Regions from separate parts of the Methylobacterium sp. Leaf111 genome, predicted to be linked through region 2. Evidence: riboswitches for the same ligand, from Rfam matches in the RefSeq annotation. Region 2 holds a riboswitch; each other region holds the start of a gene.
What was found. A riboswitch is a leader RNA that binds a small molecule or an ion and turns the genes downstream of it on or off. The one in region 2 is predicted to bind cobalamin.

Region 1 (5,483 bases), on a different contig from region 2:
CCCTTCCGCGCGCCCTATCTTCCCGCCCATGACAGAGCCCCCGGACGACAACCTGGATCACTACGCGCTGGGGTTCTACGCCCCCGGCAAGGGCCTGCGCCGGGAGGACTGCCCCTATGCCGAGGGCACGCAGGCGCACGCCCAGTGGATGGCGGGGTATGACGCCGCCATGAAGGCGGGGGAGGGCGCGTGATGGTCTTCCTCCGCCTCCTCCACGTCCTGCGCCTCTGGACCCTCCTGTCCGTCCCGGCCGGCATCGTGATCGGCAAGCTTCTCAAGGCGAACCGTCGGGCGACCACCCGGCCCGTGGACCGCCCGTAGGGGCGCAGCGGCACCGGACTCCATCGGGAAAAACGCGCGCCCGCGTCGGCGCCGGCCGGCGGCAGGGTCCCGTCGCCCCCGGCGCCCGCCCCGGGGACGGCCCGTGGGGGTAGGGGACAGATCGGAAAGGTTCGGAACACGTATGTCGCCACGTCTGACCGCCCTTTCAAGGCTCGTCCGCGCGGCGGCCTGGCTGAGCGTGGGAACCCTGGTCTGGCTCTCCTGGATTCCGCGGGATTGGGAGGCGCGCACCTCCCTGCTGGGTCAGGTCGAGCACGCCATCGCGTATGGCGGGACCGCCGGCCTGTTCGTCCTCGGATACGGTGCCGCGCTGCGCTGGTGGCGGATCGGCGTGCCGCTCACCGTCCTGGGGGTCGTCATGGAGATCGGCCAGCGCTGGGTGCCCGGCCGGACCGCGCAGGTCATCGACGCTATGGCCAGCGGATCGGGCGCGCTCCTCGGCGCGCTGGGCGGCACGATCGTCGCCCGCTATCTGCTCAAGCCCGAGCCCCCGTTCCGGTAGGGCGCGCCGGCTCAGCCGGACGCCCCGAAGGTTCACGCCTTCCGGGGTTCGGCGGGCGAGGCCTCGGACGTCCAGAGCAGCGAGGCCGCGACATAGGACGCCTCCACCGCCACGAGCATCCAGATCGCATCGGTCAGGACGATCGCGAGGGCACGCTGCTCCAGGGCCCCCTCGATACCGATCGCCACCGCCATCAGCGATACGATCACCAGAAGACCCGGCAGGCGCACGGCCTGGCTTGCGGCAGCTCCGAGCGAGGCAAAACAGATCAGAAGCATTTGCGCACCAACGACACCGGAAGGTAGACTACCTAGGTATTGAGAGGACACAAGCGGAAATAAACAGCACTTTTGTGCTTTGCACAATTTCAGCTGCACTGCGGTCGTTAGTCCATTATCAACCTTAGCACTCCGTGAGCGACCCAACACAGGAAGACGACCCAGGCTAGAGTCAGTCCGAACCTCAGCCCCAGGATCGTGAGGGTCGAGACCCCGTGCACGGCGCGGCCGAAGGCGGCCCGCCGCGGCGGGATCGCGGGCCCGTCGACACGCGGTTCGGGATCGTTGGTTTTCTCCAGCAACCGCTCGATGAAGAACCCGAAGGCGATCGCCGTCGCCCGCACGGGCCGTATCGCGCGCTAAGCCGTCGCTCAGCACCGACCGCGTCGCCCGCGCCCTCACGGCGCGCGGCACATCCGGTGCGGGCGCAGGCGACGCGGGAACGGAGCGTTCCCGAACGGAAAGTCCCGATCCACGGATCACGGCGCAGTCCGGACTGTTTCCGACTAGCCCGGCGGTCGCCGCCGGATCAGGCGCGTCGAACGGCGCCCCCGCCCGCGGCGTCGCGGCGGCGCCGGCCGGGCCTGCGCCCTCCGATCAGGCGCCCGGGTCCTGCTCTCCGAGGGATTTGCGGTACTGCCGTGATCGCGCCCTCCCCATGCTGTTTGAGGAGGGATGTCCCACGTGTCTGCTCACCGCCAACGCCCGGATTCGGCGGGGGTGTCGGAACCGGGCCGGGAGGGCGGTCGCTTCCTGAAGCCCCTGCGCGCGGCGCGCGGCCTATGCCGGCACCCGCTCGCCACTGTGGTCGGGGCCGAATACGACACTGTCCTCTCGCAGCTGGAGACCGGACGGGGACGGATCCCACCGAATTGCTACCGCGCCTGGGCGGCCGTCCGCGACGTCCCCGTCAAGGCCCTCGTCCGGGCCCCGATTCGCGTCGACGGCCCGTTCACCCACGCGATCCTGTTCGCGGACCACGACGCGGTGGCGGCGAGCGGCTGAGGCGACCCGCCCCCGAGCCCGTCCCCGGCGCCGTCAGGGACAGGCGGCGTCCTCCTGCGCCTGTGCGGCCGACTTCGGGGCGTTGCGGGCGCGCTCGGCCCGCAGCTCCCGCTCGGCCATCAGCCAGAACTCGACCTCGAACCCCTCGGGGCGGTGGTTGCGCTCCCAGATCTCATGGGCGCGCTCGCGGATCCGCTCGAAAGTGATCCCATCCTCGGACATCGTGCTCTCTGCTCCTTCAGTCTCGGTCACAGCGTCACAGCCCGGTTCTCCCTGCGGGGCCAACGCTCCACGGCGGGATTTGTCCCCCGATCCGCGCGAGGCTGCCCCGGTCGCCCCGTTCGCAGGGCAGGCTGCCGAACCCCGGGGGATTTGACGGCGGCGCCGGAAACGGCCTAGCTTACCCGCGACGGTTCCTCTTTAACGAGGATCAAAAGGGAACGCGGTGAGGGCGAGAGCCCGAGGCCGCGGCTGCCCCCGCAACTGTAAGCGGCGAGCTCCTCATCAACACGTCACTGGGTGAACGGTCCGTCAGGACCCGGGCCTGGGAAGACGATGGGAGGGCGGTGACCCGCGAGCCAGGAGACCTGCCGTCAGTCGTGGTCACACGCGAAACGCATCGGGCGGGGTGTCCTGGTGGGTGTCGGGGCGTTCGCTTGCCGCGAACGGACCGACCTCTTCGCGGTGACGTGCCACTCCGCGCGACTCGTCGCGTCAGCCGTCCCGTCGATGCCCGTCCTCGCCCGCAAGTCTTGCTCCCGCATGCTCCCTCCGGCCGCCCCGCGCGGCCCGGTGACGGCTGCGCCGCGGACACGCCGGCCCCGGGCCCCGCTTGCCAATTGTAATGTTATAACATTCAGTCTAGCGGAGACGGCAGGTCGGCCCCGACCGATGCCCGCGCCCTTGTTCGGTTGCCCCATGTCCGGTTGCCCCACGTCCAGTTACCCCACATCCCGTTACCCTATGCCCGTCGCCCCCATCCCGTCCCGAACCGCGAACGCGCGCGGGTCGCGGCAAGGCCCGACCTTGCCGTCGCGACACGTCCTGCCCCTGGCGGCCCTGCTCGGCGGCCTGCTGCCGATCTCCGCCGAGGCCGAGACCCGGGAGGTCCCCCCGGCCGTCACCCTGGATACCCTGGAGGTCGCGGGCTCCGGGCGGGGCGGCCCGGCGCCCGCCGAGGGGCTCAACCTGCGCAGCCCCGGCCGCAGCGCCAGCCGCCTCGGCCTGACGGCCCTGGAGACCCCCGCCAGCGTCGACGTGATCGCGGGCGAGACCACGCGGCTGCGCGGCCAGAACACGGTGGCGGAGGCCGTCACCCAGAACGCCACCGGCATCACCACGGTGGCGGCGCCGGGCAACGGCAACGGCGCCTTCACGGCCCGGGGCTTTTCCGGCCCGAACTCGATCCAGCAGCTCTACGACGGCACCCGCCTGTTCGTGGGCGCCGGCACCGTCACCTTCCCGTTCGACACCTGGAACGTCGAGCGCATCGAGGTGCTGCGCGGGCCGGCCTCCGTGCTCTACGGCGACGGCGCCATCGGCGGCGTGATCAATGTCGTCACCAAGAAGCCGGTCTTCACGCCCCTCAACGAGGCCCGCGCGGCGGTCGGCTCGGACGGTCTGGCGCGTCTGGCCCTGGATTCCGGCGGCCCGATCGGGGAGGCGCTCGCCTACCGCCTCAACATCAGCGGCAACCGGGCCGAGGGCTGGATCGCCCCGGACGGGAGCTTCCGCAACCTCGCGGTCTCGGGCGCCCTGACCCTGCAGGCGACGCCGGACCTCGCCGTCACCCTGAGCCATGATTTCGGCTATCAGGAGCCGGCCCGCTACTGGGGCACGCCCCTCGTCGACGGGCGCATCCGCGACGCCCTCCGGTTCAACAACTACAACGTCCGCGACGCCCAGATCCTCTGGACCGACAACTGGACGCAACTGCGCGCCGAGTGGACGCCGAGCGCCGACGTCACGGTCCGCAACACCGCCTACCGGCTCCAGAGCCGGCGCCAGTGGCGGGACGTGGAGCAATACGCCTTCAACCGCGGCACCGGCCGGATCGACCGCTCCGACTACCTCGAGATCTACCACCAGCAGGAGCAGATCGGGAATCGCCTCGACGCCACCTTCCGCGGCACCCTGTTCGGCTTCCGCAACGAATTCCTGGCCGGGTTCGACGTGAACCACATCGCCTTCCGGCACACCAACAACTTCTACTTCGACACCACCACCAGCGTCGATCCCTTCGCCTACGACCCGGGCCTGTTCCCGGCCGAGGGCCGCGCCCGGCCCGCCTACGCCACCAGCACGCGCCAGGCCTCGGTCTTCGCCGAGAACCGCCTGATCCTGTCCGACCAGGTCTCGCTCCTGGCCGGCGTGCGCTACGACGCGCCGGTGCTGCAGCGGACCGACCTCGTCACCGGCAACACCTTCGACCGCGACTTCCGGGCGCTGAGCTACCGCTTCGGCGCCGTCTACAACCCGACGCCGCTGCTGGCGCTCTATGCCCAGTACGCCACCGCCACCGATCCGGTGGGCAGCCTGATCTCCCTGTCGCAGAGTCTCGCCAACTTCCGGCTCTCCACCGGCGAGCAGGTGGAGGTCGGCGCCAAGGGCGTGGCCTGGGACGGCCGGGCCGAGTGGACGCTGGCCGGCTACCGCATCGTCAAGGACAACCTGATCTCGGCGGTACCGGGCCAGCCGACGCTCTCGACCCAGGTCGGGCAGCAATCCTCCCTCGGCGTCGAGGCGGCCCTGAGCCTGCACCTCTCCGAGGCCTGGCGCATCGACGCCAACCTGGCGCTGCTGCACGCCCAGTACGACACCTTCGACCAGGCGGTCGGCGGGGCGGTGGTGTCCTATGCCGGGCGCCAGCCCATCGACGTGCCGGAGCGCGTCGGCAACCTCTGGGTCACTTACGCCTTCGCCCCGGCCTGGGAGGCCCGGGTCGGCCTGCAGCACGTGGGCGAGACCTTCAGCGACTTCGGCAACCAGGCGAAGCGCCCGGCCTACACCCTGGTCAATGCCGGGCTCGACCACCAGGTCACGCCGGATTCGCGCCTGTCGCTGCGCGCCTACAACCTGTTCGACACGATCTACGCGATCAGCGGCAACGCGGTGAACGGGGTCGGCACCAACTGGCTGCTGGGCCGGCCTCGCTCCGTCGAGGTCGCCTACAGCGTCCGGTTCTGATGCGGGCCTCTCCGAAACGGGCCTTCCTGAAGCCCCTGAAGCGCGGGCTGATCCTCGGCCACCGCTGGCTCGGCATCGCCACGGGGCTGTTCCTCGCCGCCTGGGTGCTGTCGGGGCTGGTGATGCTCTACGTGGCGTTTCCGGCCCTGAAGGAGGCCGAGCGCCTGTCC
Region 2 (5,483 bases):
CAGCACGTCTAGGACGGGGTGATGCAGCAGGGCGTCGGCGAGCGATGGTCTCCCGGGCTCGCCCTCGTCGAGGACGATGAGGTCGGCGTCGGCGAAGGCCGCGGCCTCCAGCGGGACCTGCCCGAAGCGGTCGCGGCCGAGTTCGGCGGCGACGTTGACGAGGCCGGCGGCGCGGATCACCGCGTCTCCGAGGCTGCCGGGAGCCACCGTGAAGGCGTTCGGACGCATGACGAGAGCCCGCAAAGGCTTGGCCGCCGGCACCACCTCGGCAAGACGCGCATCGAGGGCCGCCACCATGGCCTCGCCGCGCGTCGCGTATCCGAGCGCCGCGGCGACGGTCCGGATCTGCGCCCGCACCCCGTCGAAGTCGTTCGGCACACCGAGTTCGAGCAGCGGGAACCCGACGCGCTTCAGCAAGCCGACCGTCGTTCGCGTCGTGAAGGCGCCGGCCACGACGAGGTCGGGCCGGAGGGCGACGATCTCCTCCGACAGGCCGCGGGTCACCGCGATACCCGTGGCCTCCCGCGCCACGGTCGAGCCGCGCGGGTCGTGGGCGAGATAGGTCACGGCGGCGACCTGCTCGCGGTCGGCAAGCCGAAGGACGAGCTCGTCGGCGCAGAGGTTCATCGAGACGACGTGCCGTGGTCGGTCAGGCGCCGGGGCGGCCATTCCCCCGGTAATCGACCACGTCTGGCCGACGGCCAGCATCACCGTCAGCACCGGGAACCCCGACCGTCGTGCCATGTGCGGCCTCAAAACGTGGTCAGGCGGACGCCGCCGTACACGGCGAGGCCGGCGCCGAGGAAGCCGGTGGGGTTCTCGTAGCGACGGTCGAACAGGTTATCGACCCGACCGAACACGCTCACCGTCTCGCTCACGTCGTAGTTCACCGCCAGGTTGACCAGGGTGAAGCCCGGGTTCTTGAGCCGCGCCACCGAGAAGTCCCGGTTGCCGTCGACGAAGTGGCCCAGCACGAGCACGGTGCCGCTGACGGTCAGCCCCGGGAGGGGTGTCCAGAAGGCCGTCGCGCTGCCCTTGTGACGGGGCCGGCGCAGGAGCTCCTGGTGGGTGATCTCGTTCTTGGTCACCGTGTTGGTGTAGTCGATCCGGCCGGTGAGGGTATCTGAGAACCGGACAGCGACGAAGGCTTCCGCCCCGTAGGATACGGCCCGGCCGACGTTCTCGTTCGAGGTGAACGTCGCATTCGCGGTGATGAGGTTCTTGAAGTCGTTGGCGTAGTAGGTCGCGCCGACGAGGATACGGTCCCCCAGCGGCTGCTCGATGCCCGCATCGTAGCCGAGGCTTTCTTCCGGCCGGAGGTTCGGGTTGGCGAAGAAGTTCGAGGCGGGGAAACTCTGGAACAGTTGGCTCAGGGTCGGCGCCTTGAAGCCGGTGCCGACGCTGCCTTTGATCCGGGTCTCGGTGACGGACATGACGTAGCTCGGCGCGACGCGGAAGGTGGTGGCCGGCCCGAAGGCGTCGTTCTCGTCGTGGCGGATGTTGGCCACGAACGACGCTCGCTCGAAGGGCGTCAGCTGCACCTCCCCGTAGCCGGCCGTGTTGCCGTTGCGTGCCCGCAGGTTGCCGGCCCCGAACGGGCTCGGGTCGGTGGTCAACAGGGTCTCCTCGTCACGCTGCGCCCCGAACAGGACGAAATTGCCCGGCGAGAGCAGGTAGTCGCCGCGGTACTCGTAGCGGGTGCGCTCGCCCAATCCCGTGGTCGCGTCGGGGGTGGCCAGCGGGTCGAGAGGGCCCTGCTGCCGGTTGTAGAGGTTCGAGTAGTTGATGGCGAAGAGGTTGTGGAAGCCGGCGAACGGCGTCCACTCGGCCTCGTTGCGGGTGAAGACCTGCTGCACGTCGGCAGCGCTCCGGAACGCTGCCGGGAAGGCCGGGAAGGTGCTGAAGTCGGTGCCGGTGAACAGAAGTCGCGAATTGATGAATCGCGTGACCGAGTTGACCCGGAACGTGTCGGTGAACTGGTAGCCGAACTTCGCCGAAACGGTCTCGTTGTCGTAGAAGTTTGGATGGATCGGGCGTCCGAGCGGGACGAGGTTCGGCGGCGTCACCGGGGTCGCCGCCGCACGGAAGTGTTGGATCGAGACCGAATAGTCGAAGCCGTCCTCCGACCCGCTGATCCTGCCGCTTTGGTTGAAGGTCCCGAACGACCCGCCCTCGATGCGCAGGCTCGCCCTGGCCGGTCCCTCGCCACGTTTCGTCGTGAAGGAGATCGCGCCTCCGATGGCGTCGCTGCCGTAGAGGCCGCTCTGTGGACCCCGCAGCACCTCGATACGCGAGAGGTCGTCGGTTAGAAGCTGTCCGAAGTCGAACGATCCGTTGGGGTTCGACGGATCGGTGGCGTCGATGCCGTCGATAAGGACCTTCACGTGGTTCGAGTTCGAGCCGCGAATGAATACCGAGGTCTGACCGCCCGGGCCGCCGGTCTGCACGACGTTGAGGCCGGGGACCTGCTGGAGGGCATCCGGGACGGTGCGGCGCTGCTGGGCTTCCAGCGTGCCGGCGGTAAGTACGGTGACGCTGGAACCGACCTGGTCGATTGGGGTCGGCACGCCCGTGGCGGAAACCGATAGTTCGGATAGCGAGACCGCGGCCTCGCCTCCCCGGGGCACGTTCGCAAATGGCGCGGCGGCCTGTTGCGCGAGGACGGGAGCCGGCAGGGCGGCGCAGGCGAGCGCGAGCGTGCGCAGGCACGCGGTTCGGGAGGGGGAGGACACGGGACAAGCCTCGGGCGACGTCTGTGGCACGTCACCGCGAACGAGGCCTGGGCGCTTGCCTGTCGTGAGGACAGCCGAACGCCTCGACACCCATCAGGACACCCCGCCCGATGCGTTTCGCGTGTGACCACGACTGACGGCAGGTCTCCTGGCTCGCGGGTCACCGCCCTCTCATCGTCTTCCCAGGCCCGAAGACCCAGTGACGTGTTGATGATGGGCTCGCCGCTTACAGTTGCGGGGGCAGCCGCGGCTTCGGGGAGGCCCTTTCGGACCTCATCCTCACCGCGTTCCCTTTTGATCCTCCGGGGAGGAACCGTCGGGGACAAGGAGCGCGATCAAAGCGTCCGCCGTCAATGGCACGCAAAGGCTTTCCGACGATGTGTGCCTGGAAGGTTACAGGTCAGCACTTACGAAGGTTTGCCTCGGTGCTATGCAGCGTCCGCTTTTCAAAAATTCGGCCCGAAAGCAGACCTTCGCATAACCACCCATTGTGGTCGTTCATCTTCGTTCATCAGGTTGCCGGAAAGCGGACCTTCGGAGGACCTGCAAAGGGTCGTGGGCGGACGGTGAAGGACGACGCCACGCCCTCACGAGACTCAGTCTAGTTAGACGCTCAGACACGATTACCCTCGCTACGCGTCTATTGCACAACTCTATACGGACGTATGGTGTTGTCACAGGAGCCCGAGACACACCGATGCCCGACGCCATTCGCCCCCTGGTCGCCTACCTCCGGGTCTCCACCGACCGGCAAGGAAAGAGTGGGCTCGGCCTCGAGGCGCAGCGCGCGGCCGTCCAGGCGTTTGCGCAGGCCAACGGCTACATGGTGGTCGTGGAGTTTGAGGAAGTCGAGACCGGAAAAGGTGCCGACGCGCTGGAGCGCCGGCCTAGACTCGCGGCAGCCCTGGCTGCGGCCCGCAAGGCGAAGTGCGCCGTTGTGGTTGCCAAGCTGGACCGCCTGTCCCGCGACGTAGCCTTCATCGCCGGCCTGATGGCGCAGCGGGTGCTCTTCATCGTGGCCGAGTTAGGGGCCGACGCTGATCCCTTCATGCTGCACGTCTACGCCGCGTTGGCCGAGAAGGAGCGGGCCATGATCGCCAGCCGGACAAAGGCAGCGCTCGCGGCTAAAAAGTTGCAGGGTGTGCGCCTTGGCAACCACACCAACCTATTAGAGGCACAGGCGAAGGGCGCCAGCGCGAACCGGGCGGGGGCCGACGCATTCGCGGCCAACGTCCTGCCCGTGGTGTCCTCTATCCAGGCAAGCGGAACCATCTCGCACCGGAGGATTGCTGCGGAGTTGAATGCCCGGCGTGTACCAACGGCTCGCGGAGGCGATTGGTCAGCCGTGCAGGTTGGCCGCCTGTTGAGCCGGGCAGGCTGAAACTCAGGCCGTCCCCGCCAATTTCTAAGAGAAAATCGGGTTTTAGCCCCCCACCCCGGGCAAGAGGCTCGGCCGCCGTCAAAATAATGGGCGTCACGCGCGACCGTCCTGCGAACGGGCCGTACAAACCTTGTCCAGACAAAAAACTCGGTTCGCCCCCACCCAGGGGGTATTTCCTAAAAGGGCACACCGCCGAAAAATCCCAGAGTGAATTTCACCCTCGAATTGAGAATGCCGAATTACCCCATCGAGTCATACGCTTCTTCGAGGGGTCTCACTTCGACCGAACTTAAACCGGCGGCTCATAGCGTCCGGGTGAGCTGATACCGCGAATATCTGCCCGCTCGTATTTATCAGCGGGTATAAATTTTACGCCCTGGTCAAACAAGAAATTGCGAGCCCAGTTCTTAGACTGATTTTTCGATGGAAAAAGATTTACAGCTTGTAGAACGTCACTGTGGCTTGGATACTCAACCTCCGGAGATTCATAAGCTCCGACCATCTGCATTGTCCAAGGCGGAACGTAGAAAGTCCGAACGGTTTCGCAGGTAAATTCCAGCACTCCCGCGCAGAAAGCTTCGTCGCCAACCGAAATAGAAGCGGCTGCCTGGTGGACTAGATAACGAGCTAGCTTCGCAATATCTTCGGCACTGCCATCTGCAGGAATACGAAGAGTAGAAAGCCCCGCCCTATACATCTCGCTTGCGACTGAGTCTGCGAGACCGAGGGGACCATCCCCCTTTAAACCTTTTGGGCCAATAACAACACGAGCAAGAATTTCATGATTGCTGACGGGATTTCCCTGAGACCGTGAGCTAACCGCGTGCATTTCGCAGCGGAAAGAGCCGGGCGGGTCATCGATCGTAGCAGCGAACGAAGTAGGCCGCTGTTGAGCGTCGAAGAGATGAGCGAACGCCATGCAGGGCGTCGGGCTACTCGCCATAAGACGTTTCGCTATACGCCGCTTATTAGACGTTCAACATCGGGGGCCGCACGACCTACGCTGCCACGAATCGGATAAGTGCCCATGTCTAGCCAAGCTGACGCAGTCCGCCTCGATAACGCGATTCGCCCATCACCCTCGAAGGTCAGCAAAATGCGTACGTCAGCAACGTCAACCGCGAGATTAACAGCTCCATCCTCGTCCAGGTCGACCTGGAAAACTGCATCCGAGCTCGTGCGACTCAGAAACTCAAGGCTATCTCGAATTGCGGCCTCGCGTGGTGCCTCGGCGCCGAAACCATTCCACCCTGCACCGTAACGCTTCAGTCCACGTACCGAAACAATGGCATTTTCCGCTGAACGGGTCTCACGGCGAAACCGATCGAATTTAGGGTAACCCGAAAAATCGCCGCTGGATTGTTCTGTCC
Region 3 (5,483 bases), on a different contig from region 2:
TACTGGTCGAGGGAGATCATCCGCTGCCCCGTCACGTCCTTCGGGTAGGCGGCCGCGGCGTAGACGCCGGTCTCCCCCGACGGCAGGGAGACCTCGAAGCCGCGCGGCATCCTGAGGGCTCGCAGGATGTCGACGGCGCGCGCGAGCCCGATGGTGGGGGTGGCGGCCGGCTGCGAGGTCGGAAGCGGAGCGTCCTCCATGGCCCATCCGGTGGTGGTGAGCATCTCCCGCATGGGCACGGTCGACACGGGCTTGTTGGCCCAGAGGGCGCTGGGCTGCCCGACGCCGGCCGCGTTGGACCAGGTGCGCAGATGCTGGCCCCACCAGGCCGACCAGGGCAGCCCGGTCAGGGCGAGGAAGAAGATTCCGGCCCCGGCGACCAAGCCGGTGACGGCGTGCAGGTCGCGCCACCACACGCGCCTGCGCGGCGTGCCGCGGAGGCGCACGACCCCGCCGCCCTGCTGGCGCGGCCACCAGAGATAGAAGCCCGTCAGAACCAGGATGATCGTGAACCCGGCCACGACCTCGATGAGTCCGTTGGCCACCGGTCCGAAGTAGGCGAGGCTGTGCAGGCCTCGCACCACCATCATGAACTCGTCGTCCCGGGCGACCCGGTCCAGCACCGAGCCGTCGTATGGGTTGAGATAGACCAGGATCCTGCGGGATCCCTCGGCCATCGTCACGACCGCGGAGGCGGACGGATCGGCGGGCTCGGTCAACGAGACCGGTACGGCGGTCGGCACGGCCTCGGAGGCGTTGAACAGCAGGACGTCCACACCCACGGGCGAGCTCGCCTGCACGGCGACCCTTGTCCGGTACGCGAACAGGGTCGCGTTGACCTCGTCCTTGAACAGGTAGAGCGAGCCGGTGACCGAGAGCAGGATCAGGACGGGCAGGCAGAGCAGGCCGGCGTAGAAGTGCCAGCGCCAGACGGCGCGATAGACGGCATCCTGCATCGGGCGGGCAGAAACGACGGCGCGGAAGGCCGTCGCGTCACCCTGGAGGGACTGAGACATGGTTGGGGGTCCGGCACGGAGCGATCTGGGACAAACGGATCGATCAGGCGGTCGGCGGACCTCGGGGACTGACGGATGGATCGGGCGGCGCCCGTGCGGTTCCCGGGTCTCCGGTCCGCCAGGCGCGGAGCACCGCATCGCCGGGCGACCAGCGCACGGCGACGAAGGCGAGAACCAGAACGGGCACCATGACGGCTTGCACCAGGGTGCAGCACGAATGACGACAGGGCAGTGCCGCGTCCGCCGGAGCGTCCGTTCCGGCGTGTTCGGCACAGATGATGGTGTTGAAGCTCAGCTGGGGCACGGGCGCCATGGAGCCCAGCAACGCCTGCAGGCAAAGCGCGTAGAGGACGGTCAGGGCGATGACCGCACGGCAGAATCCCCAATCTGGCCGCCAAGTACGCATGACAGCCGCGTAAGCTGTGGTTCCACGCTTCGTCAACATGGCAAAGTCATCTCACAGACTTTCACCCGGCATGTGATCTAGAACCGCCCCGCCAGGGTCAGGCGTACCGCCGTCGGCTCGACGGGGTGGAAGTGCCGGTCCGCGACGCCGTCCGCCGCCTCGCCGGGCAAACGGGAGGTGTAGAAGTAGGTGATCTGATCGGCCTGGGCGTTGGTCAGGTTCAACACGTCGAGGGACAGGCTGATTCCGTTGTCGAAGTTGTAGCCGACCCGCCCGTTGACCAGCGCCGTCGGGCGCGAGCGCACCGAATTGTCCTCGATCAGCGGCCGCGGCCCGAAGTAGCGCAGGCGCATCGCTCCGAACCAGCCCGGCCCCTCGCCGAAGGTGAAACCGGCCGAGGCAATGGTGGTGGGCGCCTCCGGGACCCGGTTGCCGACGGGGTCGTGATCCGCGAAGCGGGCATTCGTCACCGTCAGGTCCCCCTCCAGGGAAAGCCAGGGCGTCACTGCGTAGCGGTTGGTCCATTCGACGCCGAAGCGGCGGGTGGGACGGCTCGGCTCGGTGGTGCCGCTGTCGCCCTGGAACAGGTTCTCGGAGGCGAAGTCGAGCTGGAACAGCGTCACCGCCGTCTCCAGCCCGGCGAGGCTGCGGTTGCGCAGGCCGATCTCCGAGCCCGTCGAAGGCACGAGGAAGGGCGAGCGGCTGATGTTGAAGAGCGGGCTCGCCGGATCCACCGTCGCGGTGACGCCGCGGGCATCGTTCGAGTGGAAGCCGCCCCCGTAATTCACGAACACCTCGGTGTCGAACCAGGGTCCCAGCACGAGGCCGAGCTTCGGGTTGACGATCCCGTCCCGGGCCGTGCCGGAATTGGCCGGCGTGTCCGAGCGGACATCGGCGGAGAACCCGTCGGCGCGCACGCCGACGCTGGTGCGCAGCCAGTCGGTCCAGCGCATCCGGCTCTCGACGTAGAGGGCCGCGCTCGCCTCCAGCACCCGGTCATCGAGCACGGTCGAGCGGGTTTGCCGCGCCGTGGTGTTGAACAGGCCGACCCGGATGGCGTCGGTGCGGGTCTGGAGGCCGATCTCGTTCTCCACGGCCAAGCCGAACAGGGTGCCCTCGACGGTGTGGCTGACCTCGCCGCCGCCGAGCACCCGGCTGTCGCGCTGGCGGAACTGGTCGCCGTTCACCGGATCGTTGAGGAAGTAGGTGAAGTCGTTGAACAGGTTCATGCCGTAGCGGATGACGTAGCCGCTCGCCCGGGTGATGCCGGCGTCGCTCGTCCGGCTCCAGCGGCCCGAGAGGGAGAAGCGGCCGGTGTCGCCACCGTCCGTGGGATTCAGGGAGCCGAAGCGGCCGATGATCCCCTCCGCCACGGCGCGCTCCGGGATCTGGTTGGTGGCGTTCCACTTGGCCCAGTAGGCCATGCCGGTCAGCGCGAAGCCGTCGAGGGCCGTGCCCTGGCTGTAGCGGACGACGGCGTTCAGCTTGGCGAGGCGGTCGGGCACGTCCCAGGGGCCGTCATAGGTCTGGGCCTCGCCGGCCACGAGCAGGTGGCCTTCGCCGAGGGGCGCGGAGGCGATGCTGAGGGCGCGCTTGTAGCCGAAGCTGCCGAGCGACGTCAGCGCGAGGTTGCGCGCGACCGTGTCGAGATAGTCGATCCGCACCGAGCCGGCAGAGGCGAAGTCGCCGTCGCGGACGAAGTAGGGTCCCTTGTGGAATTCGACCGCGCCGACGAGTTCCGGGATCAGGAAATTCAGGTCGGCATAGCCCTGGCCGTGAGCGTGGGTGCGCATGTTCACCGGCATGCCGTCCACGTGAAGCGCGATGTCGGTGCCGTGGTCGAGGTTGAACCCGCGCAGGAAGAACTGGTTGGCCTTCCCCTCCCCGGAATGCTGGGTGACGATGAGGCCGGGCACGCTCTCGAGCGCCTCGCCGGGCCGGGTGATCGGCCGGCTGTTGAGTGCCGCCCCCGAGATCACGCCGGCGCTCGCCGCATCGACGCTGCGGAGGCCGCCGCCGATGCCGGTGACGCCGCCGACGAATCCCGCATGGGCGGCTGGCCCGCGGCCACCGCTGGCCGGGGCCTCGGCGGTCACGGACAATTCGGCGAGGTCCGCCTGCGCAGTCTCGGCGAACGCGTCCGGAATCCCGGCGCCGTAGGGCAGGAAACCGGCGCAGGCGCCGAGGAGCCAGGATCGGGCGGTGGGCCGTGAACGGGGAAACGATCGAGAACGGGAGGACGACATGGGACCTCGGGCGACGTCTGTGGCACGTCACCGCGAACGAGGCCGGCCCGGATGCCGCACGGCATCCGCCCCGACACCCACCAGGACACCCCGCCCGATGCGTTTCGCGTGTGACCACGACTGACGGCAGGTCTCCTGGCTCGCGGGTCACCGCCCTCTCATCGTCTTCCCAGATGTCGAGACACCCAGTGACGTGCTGATGAGGAACTCGCCGCTTACAGTTGCGGGGGCAGCCGCGGCGTTGGAGCAAAATTCCTCACCGCGTTCCCTTTTGATCCTCCGGGGAGGAACCGTCCGACGCCAGGAAGCCCGACACGCGGCGACGGCGTCAATGGCCACGCGGGGTTTTCGGGCGGGTGTGCCCGGCAGGCGACAGGCGTCGGGCGTCAGGGTCGGTCATCCGGTTTCCGCGCCGGCGCGCGCCGGCGGCCCGTGCCGGCCAGGACGGCGCCACCGGCCGCGAGGCCGAGGAGGATCCATTTCAGGGGAAGGCGCTCCGCGCCCTCGCTGCGCTGGGGCGCGGTCACCATGTGGCCCGGCGGAAGCTCCACGCCGGGCTTGCCGTAGGCCTGCGCGTCGGCGATCTGCTCGGCCGACACGGCCCATTCGGCGCCGATCTGCCGGTCATGCGCCATCAACGCGAGGCCGACCGCGAGGCCGACGGCCGCCGCCGCGAAGATCCTCACCGGCGTCCGCATCTCCCCCGCTCCCGTCTTCCCCGCTTTCCAGCGGCCGATCCGGCCCGAGGGTTAGGCGATCGACCCGCCGTCCGCCAGGGACCGGGGCCGGAGAGGAAGGTCCCGATTGTCCGCATTGCGGCCTTGAACGGTTTTAACCCGGTCTTCATCGGCTCTGCAAAAAACGCATGGGACCCCTAACGGCATGACTGGCCTGCGTTTTCGCGCGATTGAGCGCGCACTGTGCATCGCGATATCGCTGGGGCGAGACTGCTCCGCTTCGCGGCCGATCGTCGGCCATGCGAGCCCTGCCCCTCAGGACCCCGTCATGGATCATCCGGTCGCGACCCCGAAGCGCTCCTCCGCGGCTGGCGGCTGGGGGGCCCTGAAAAGTTGCGGCAAGCACCTGCTGGGAAGCCGGGCGCCCCTGTCGGGTGCGCGCGCGATGCTGAAAGCCAACCAGCCCGACGGCTTCGACTGTCCCGGCTGCGCCTGGGGCGATCCGGCGCACGGGTCCTCGTTCGAGTTCTGCGAGAACGGCGTGAAGGCGGTGTCCTGGGAGGCCACCGACAAGCGCACGCCGCCGAAGTTCTTCGCCAAGCACACCGTGAGCGCGCTGCGCGGCTGGACCGACTACGCCCTGGAGGGCGAGGGCCGCCTGACGCATCCGATGCGCTACGACGCGGCCAGCGACCGCTACGTCGCCACGACCTGGGACGCCGCCTTCGCGGAAATCGGCGCCACCCTGCGCGGGCTCGACCACCCGGACCAGGCCGAGTTCTACACCTCGGGCCGCGCCTCGAACGAAGCCGCCTACGTCTACCAGCTCTTCGCCCGGCACTACGGCACCAACAACTTCCCCGACTGCTCCAACATGTGCCACGAGGCCAGCGGCATCGCCCTCCAGGCGGCCATCGGCGTCGGCAAGGGCACCGTGCTGCTGGAGGATTTCGAGAAAGCCGACGCGATCTTCGTCGTTGGGCAGAACCCCGGCACCAACCATCCGCGCATGCTCGGCGACCTGCGGCGGGCGGCCCAGCGCGGCGCGAAGGTCGTGGTGTTCAATCCCGTGCGCGAGCGCGGGCTGGAGCGCTTCGCCGACCCGCAGAACACCGTGGAGATGCTGCGCGGCGCCAGC
Region 4 (5,483 bases), on a different contig from region 2:
CAGGGGCCACGCTCGCGAAGCGGAACGCGCCGTCCCGGCAGACCGGGTCGGCCTCGGGCGGACCCCATTCGGCGTCGAGGGCCGCGCGCGCGGTCTCGGGCAGCGTGCCGAACCAGTCCCGGTAGGCCTCGAGGTCGACCGCGAAGTCCTTCGGCCCCTGCGTCAGACCCCGCATCAGTGCCTCGGCGTCCGGCAATGCGCCGATGCCGTAGCCGGCCTGCGCCAAGTCCGCGACGATCGCCCGCGCGCTCTCCGGCGTGTCGAGGCCGACGGCAAAGCCCGCGCGGCCGCCGCGGGCGGGATAGTCCGAAAGCACCAGGGCGAGGCGGCGCTCGGCCCGGGGGAGCCGGGCAAGGCGGATCCAGGCGGCGGCACGCTCGGCCAGGGCCGCGATGCCCTCCGGGTGCGGCACGGCACGGCGCTCGGCGAAGCCCTCGGTTTCCGGACCCTCCTCCTTGAACGAGATCGGAAACCCGGAGAGCCGGCCGTCGAATTCCGGCAGGGCGACCTGCATTGCGAGGTCGGCCGCACCCATGCCCCGGGCGGAGGCGGCCCAGGCGTCCCGCGCCGCGCCGATGCTGAAGGCCTGTAGGACCGGGCAATCGGCGGCATCGAGGACGAACCCGGCATCCTCCCGCGCCGAGAAGGCGGTGGAGGCGATGACGATGGCGGGCCGATGCGCCGCGATGGCCGCCCGGAGGGGCGCGATCGCGGCGGGGTCCTTCAGGCTCGACACCGCCACGGCCAGCACCGCAAGGCCGCGCGCCTGGAGCGCGGCGCCCAACGCGGCGATCGGCGCGGTGTCGCCCGAGAGCACGCTGGACCGGTAGACCACGACCAGCGCCAGCGGCGCCTCGGCCGGGGCGGTCTGGAACGGTCGTCCGGCGGCGCGGGCCTGCCCGTCCGCGACGGGGCCGCAGCCCGGGCAGCAGACGAAGCCGCGGGGTAGGGGCAGGGGCGCCTCGACCGCCGCGGGATATCCGATCGCGGCGGCCATGCGCCCGACCAGGCGGCGCAGGTTCGCCGTGCCTCCGGCCCGGAAATAGGCGTCGAAGTCGGGGGCGAGCTCCGGCTTCGTCGAATAGGCGTCGAGGCGCGGGTCGGGCCGGTCGTCGCCCGGCAGCACCACGAGCGCCACCCCGGCGGCGCGGGCGGCCGCGCTGGCGCGCTCGATGCCGTAGCGCCAGTAATCGAGGCCGCCGAGACAGCGGATCACCACCATCCGCGCCTGGGCGATCACCGACTCGACGTAGAGGTCGACCGACATCGGGTGGCGAAGTTTCGCGAGCTTGGCGAGCCGCAGGGTCGGGCCTCCGGCCGAACCCGGCGGGAAGACCGCCGCGTGGGCGCCAGCCATGCCGAAGAGATCCGAATCGGTGAAGGACAGGAAGACGATGTCCCCCGGCGCCTGACCGAGATCGATCGCGGCTTCGCCCTCGTCGAGGGAGACCGTATCGATGCGGATCAGGTGCATGGCGGGCGCTTATCCCGCCAAGGCGGCGGCGACGGCGGCCTGGTCGAACCCCTTGAGGCCGATCACCACGAGGCGGCCGTCGCGGAGCTCGCTGGACTTCCAGGGGCGGTCGTAATGGTGGGCGATGCGGGCACCGACGCCCTGGACCACGAGGCGCATCGGCTTGCCGGTAACCTCGGCGAAGCCCTTGATGCGCAGCACGCCCTCCGTCTCAGCGGCGCGGGCGACGCGGATGGCCAGGTCCTCGGCCGAGGCCGTGGCCGCCACCGGCAGCGCCACCGAATCGAAGTCGTCGTGGTCGTGGTCCTCGCCCTCGCCGTGGTGGGAGGGACGCGCGTCGAGGTCGTCCTCGGCCGCCGCCTGGATCCCCAGGATCACGCGCGGGTCGAGGCGGCCGTGCTCGGCCTCCACCATCTTCACCGCGCGGGGCAGGTGTTCGGTGACCTCGGCCCGGACCTTGGCGCGCCCGGCCTCGTCGAGGAGGTCGGCCTTGTTCATCACCACGAGGTCGGCGCAGAGGAGCTGGTCCTCGAACACCTCCTCGAGGGGATTGTCGTGGTCGACGCTTGCGTCGTCAGCGCGCTGGGCGGCGAGCGCCGCCGGATCGTCGGCGAAGAAGCCGGCGGCCACGGCCGGGCCGTCGATGACCGCGACCACGCCGTCCACCGTCACCCGCGAGCGGATCGCCGGCCACTGGAAGGCCTGGACCAGGGGTTTGGGTAGGGCGAGGCCCGAGGTCTCGATCAGGATGTGCTCGGGCGGATCGGCCCGGTCGAGGAGCTTGTTCAGGGCCGGCACGAAATCGTCGGCCACGGTGCAGCAGATGCAGCCGTTGGCGAGCTCGACGATGTCCTCGTCGCCGCAGCCCTCGATGCCGCAGGCGGCCAGGAACGAGCCGTCGAAGCCGATGTCGCCGAACTCGTTGACGATGATGGCGAGGCGCCGGCCGTTCGCGTTCTCCACGAGGTGGCGCACCAGGGTGGTCTTGCCGGCCCCGAGGAAGCCCGTGACGATGGTGCAGGGGATCTTGGCGACGAGGGTCATTCGGCGGCGTCCGGAAGGGGGGGCGCCGCGACGGGCGGCGGGAATGGGGGAAGGCGGGCGACGACGCCCTTGCGGAATTCCTGCGGCCGGGCCTTCCACGGCACGATGCCGTCCGGCGTCTCGGCATAGAGCGCCACGCCGTCCAGGATGGTGCCGGCCGACGCGACCGGGTCGAGATCGCCGTAGACGTAGGTCCAGCGGCCTTGCGAGGCCACCGCCACCGTGCAGGGGCGCTTGCAGACCGAGAGGCATTCGACGCTCTCGACCGTGATGCCCGGGTGGCCGCCGGCGCTCACGGCGTCCTGAAGCGCGGCGAGCAGGCGGGCGCCAGCCCGCGGCTCCGAGGCGTCGCCGGCCGTCCGGCAGGTGGCGCAGACGTAGAGGGTGACGGCGGCGTGGTCCGTGTCAGGCCGCGGGTTGGGCATGTGGTCAGGCATGGGTCGGCCGCGCGTGGGTCGGCCGGGTCTTGCCGAACAGCCCCCAGGCCCAGCCATAGGCCAGCCCGATCACCGCCCAGAACACGAAGGCGATGCCCAGCGAGCGCGCCGCGAACTGCGCGGCGTAGGAGGCCGGCAGGTTCGAGGCGGCGTGGCTCGCCTCCGGCGCACCCGCGAGATGGGGCGCGACGAGGAGCACGATGCCGCCCGCGATGGTGATCGGCGCCCGCCGGATCGCGATGAGGTAGAGCCCCATGGCGGTGGCCGCGGCGGTCATCACCCACCAGAACTGGCGGTCGGCCAGCGGCGCGGCCTCCATCCCGGGGAGTTCCGGCGCGAGGCCGAGGGCGGGGGCCAGCGCCACCGCGAGGAAGCCGCCGATGGCGAAGCGCAGGCCGGTCTCGGGGCTGGGCTCGCGGTTGCAGGCCAGGAGCACGGCACCGAGCAGGAACGCGTAGCCGACGCCGCCCACCAGGGTGGCGAGCGCGGTGAAGGCCATGCGCGGCAGGCCGGGGCCGGGCTGCCAGTCGGGCGCGACCTCGCCGCCCGCCACCGAGGGATCCTTGGTGCCGTGATCGTGACCGCCATGGACGCGGACGATCAGCGAGGCGGGGGTCGGCCGAACGGGGGCGGCGGAGGCCTGCGTCTCGTAGCGCTCGGCCGCGATGATGAGCGGCGAGGTGAGTGCGAGCTGCAGGCCCGTCGCGACGACGGCCGCGAGGAAGCCGGCGACCAGGGCCGCCGACACGAGCCGGATGATCATGGGATTGTCTGCCTTAAGCGGAGACGCTCAGTGGCAGGGGAAGTTCTGGCTGTGGCGGAAGTCGTGCGCCGCGTTGTGCAGCGCCATCGCGGGGGCGAAGCCTGCCATGAACACGAGGCCGAGGCCGAGGAAGGCGGCCACGAGCACGGCGCCGAGGCGCTCGTTGGTGCGGGTGCCGGTCAGGACGAGGGTGTTGGTCGACATCGGGTTCATCTCCTGGCCGCCCCGCCGGCGGCCGTCAAGCATCGAGCGGGAGGACGGCAGGTCTCCTGGCTCGCGGGTCGCTGGTCCTGCCGCCTTCCCGGATCGCTCCAGTGGCTGATGGCAGTCCCGTCTCCGCTCACAGTTGCGGGGGCAGCTGCGGTTTCGAGGTCGCCCCCTCACCGCATTCCCTTTTCACCCCGTCGCCGGGGCACCGTCCGGTCCACGCTTCTACGCGGTTGCCGATCTGCTGACAACGCGGCCCGGATCGGATTCCCGCCTTTGACCCGGGACCTCGATTTCGGGCACAGCAGGCCGCATGCCGCATCCTCCACCCAGACTGACCCTCGTGCTCGGCGGCGCGCGCTCCGGCAAGAGCGCCCATGCCGAGGGGCTGATCGAGGCGCAGCCTCGGCCCTGGCTCTACCTCGCCACCGCCCAGGCCTGGGACGACGAGATGCGCGAGCGCATCGCGCTCCACCGCGCCCGCCGCCCGGACGGCTGGATCACGCAGGACGTGCCGCTCGCCCTGCCCGAGGCGGTCGCCGCCGCGACCGGGCCGGTGCTGGTCGATTGCCTCACCCTCTGGCTCACCAACCTGATCCTGGCGGAGGCCGACGTGGACGCCGCCACCGCCGCGCTGCTCGCGGCCTGCGCGGCGGCCTCCGGCCCGGTGGTCCTGGTGGGCAACGAGGTCGGCCTCGGGATCGTGCCGGACAACGCGCTGGCCCGCCGTTTCCGCGATGCGGCGGGGCGCCTGCACCAGCGCCTCGCGGCCCAGGCGGACCGCGTCGTCCTCACGGTGGCGGGCCTGCCCCTGATCGTGAAACCCCAACCCGGAGCCACCCCATGACCGACGCCGACCGCCATCGCGAAAAGATGGAGAAGCGCAAGGCCGTCCAGGATGCCGAGGTGGCGGAGAAGACGATTGAGAAGGGGCTCCTCATCGTCAACACCGGGCCGGGGAAGGGCAAGACCACGGCGGCCCTCGGGCTGATGCTGCGGGCGCTGGGCCACGGCTGGCGCGTCGGCGTGGTGCAGTTCATCAAGGGTGCCTGGGACACCGGCGAGAAGCACGCCCTCACGGCCTTCGGCGACCGGATCGACTGGCACACCCTCGGCGAGGGCTTCACCTGGGAAACCCAGGACAAGGCCCGCGACATCGCCGCCGCCGAGCACGCCTGGGCCAAGGCCCTCGACCTCATGGCCGATCCGACGATCCGCCTCGTGGTGCTGGACGAGCTCAACATCGCCCTGCGCTACGACTACTTGGATCTCGAGGCCGTGGTGGCGGCCTTCCGGGCGCGCCGACCGGACCTCCACGTCGTGGTCACCGGCCGCAACGCCAAGCCGGCCCTGATCGAGGCCGCCGACCTCGTCACCGAGATGGCGGTCGTGAAGCATCACTTCGCCGCCGGGGTGAAGGCGCAGGTGGGCATCGAATTCTGATGCGCTTCGTCCTCGGCCCGGTCGGGCTCCTTGTCCTGTCGGGCATCCATCCGGCCTACGCTGAAACCGCGCCGGCCTGGCCGGCCAGCTATCTCGGCCGCGTCGAGGCCCTGGC

Region 1: linked by a shared signal. The riboswitch ahead of ASF41_RS05725 (TonB-dependent siderophore receptor) and the one ahead of ASF41_RS11295 (TonB-dependent siderophore receptor) in region 2 are both predicted to bind cobalamin.
Region 3: linked by a shared signal. The riboswitch ahead of ASF41_RS15445 (TonB-dependent receptor) and the one ahead of ASF41_RS11295 (TonB-dependent siderophore receptor) in region 2 are both predicted to bind cobalamin.
Region 4: linked by a shared signal. The riboswitch ahead of ASF41_RS03475 (CbtB-domain containing protein) and the one ahead of ASF41_RS11295 (TonB-dependent siderophore receptor) in region 2 are both predicted to bind cobalamin.

What each region holds. Positions count from the first base shown of each region.
Region 1 is NZ_LMNE01000004.1:19,803-25,285, forward strand. It holds gene ASF41_RS05695 (Rmf/CrpP family protein) at 29-193, shown strand; gene ASF41_RS26425 (hypothetical protein) at 193-321, shown strand; gene ASF41_RS05700 (hypothetical protein) at 464-844, shown strand; gene ASF41_RS05705 (hypothetical protein) at 877-1,122, opposite strand; gene ASF41_RS05715 (XRE family transcriptional regulator) at 1,843-2,127, shown strand; gene ASF41_RS05720 (DUF2934 domain-containing protein) at 2,161-2,349, opposite strand; cobalamin riboswitch at 2,521-2,737, shown strand; gene ASF41_RS05725 (TonB-dependent siderophore receptor) at 3,091-5,313, shown strand; gene ASF41_RS05730 (peptidase) at 5,313-5,483, shown strand, end outside.
Region 2 is NZ_LMNE01000015.1:32,387-37,869, forward strand. It holds gene ASF41_RS11290 (ABC transporter substrate-binding protein) at 1-669, opposite strand, end outside; gene ASF41_RS11295 (TonB-dependent siderophore receptor) at 753-2,732, opposite strand; cobalamin riboswitch at 2,853-3,065, opposite strand; gene ASF41_RS11300 (recombinase family protein) at 3,430-4,113, shown strand; gene ASF41_RS24775 (hypothetical protein) at 4,403-5,032, opposite strand; gene ASF41_RS24780 (hypothetical protein) at 5,068-5,483, opposite strand, start outside.
Region 3 is NZ_LMNE01000034.1:73,354-78,836, forward strand. It holds gene ASF41_RS15435 (PepSY domain-containing protein) at 1-1,016, opposite strand, end outside; gene ASF41_RS15440 (hypothetical protein) at 1,060-1,461, opposite strand; gene ASF41_RS15445 (TonB-dependent receptor) at 1,500-3,668, opposite strand; cobalamin riboswitch at 3,776-3,978, opposite strand; gene ASF41_RS15450 (hypothetical protein) at 4,055-4,366, opposite strand; gene ASF41_RS15455 (FdhF/YdeP family oxidoreductase) at 4,674-5,483, shown strand, end outside.
Region 4 is NZ_LMNE01000001.1:786,138-791,620, reverse strand. It holds gene cobN (cobaltochelatase subunit CobN) at 1-1,474, opposite strand, end outside; gene cobW (cobalamin biosynthesis protein CobW) at 1,484-2,518, opposite strand; gene ASF41_RS03485 (DUF1636 domain-containing protein) at 2,515-2,955, opposite strand; gene ASF41_RS03480 (CbtA family protein) at 2,948-3,718, opposite strand; gene ASF41_RS03475 (CbtB-domain containing protein) at 3,746-3,922, opposite strand; cobalamin riboswitch at 3,960-4,153, opposite strand; gene cobU (bifunctional adenosylcobinamide kinase/adenosylcobinamide-phosphate guanylyltransferase) at 4,239-4,772, shown strand; gene cobO (cob(I)yrinic acid a,c-diamide adenosyltransferase) at 4,769-5,368, shown strand; gene ASF41_RS03460 (hypothetical protein) at 5,368-5,483, shown strand, end outside.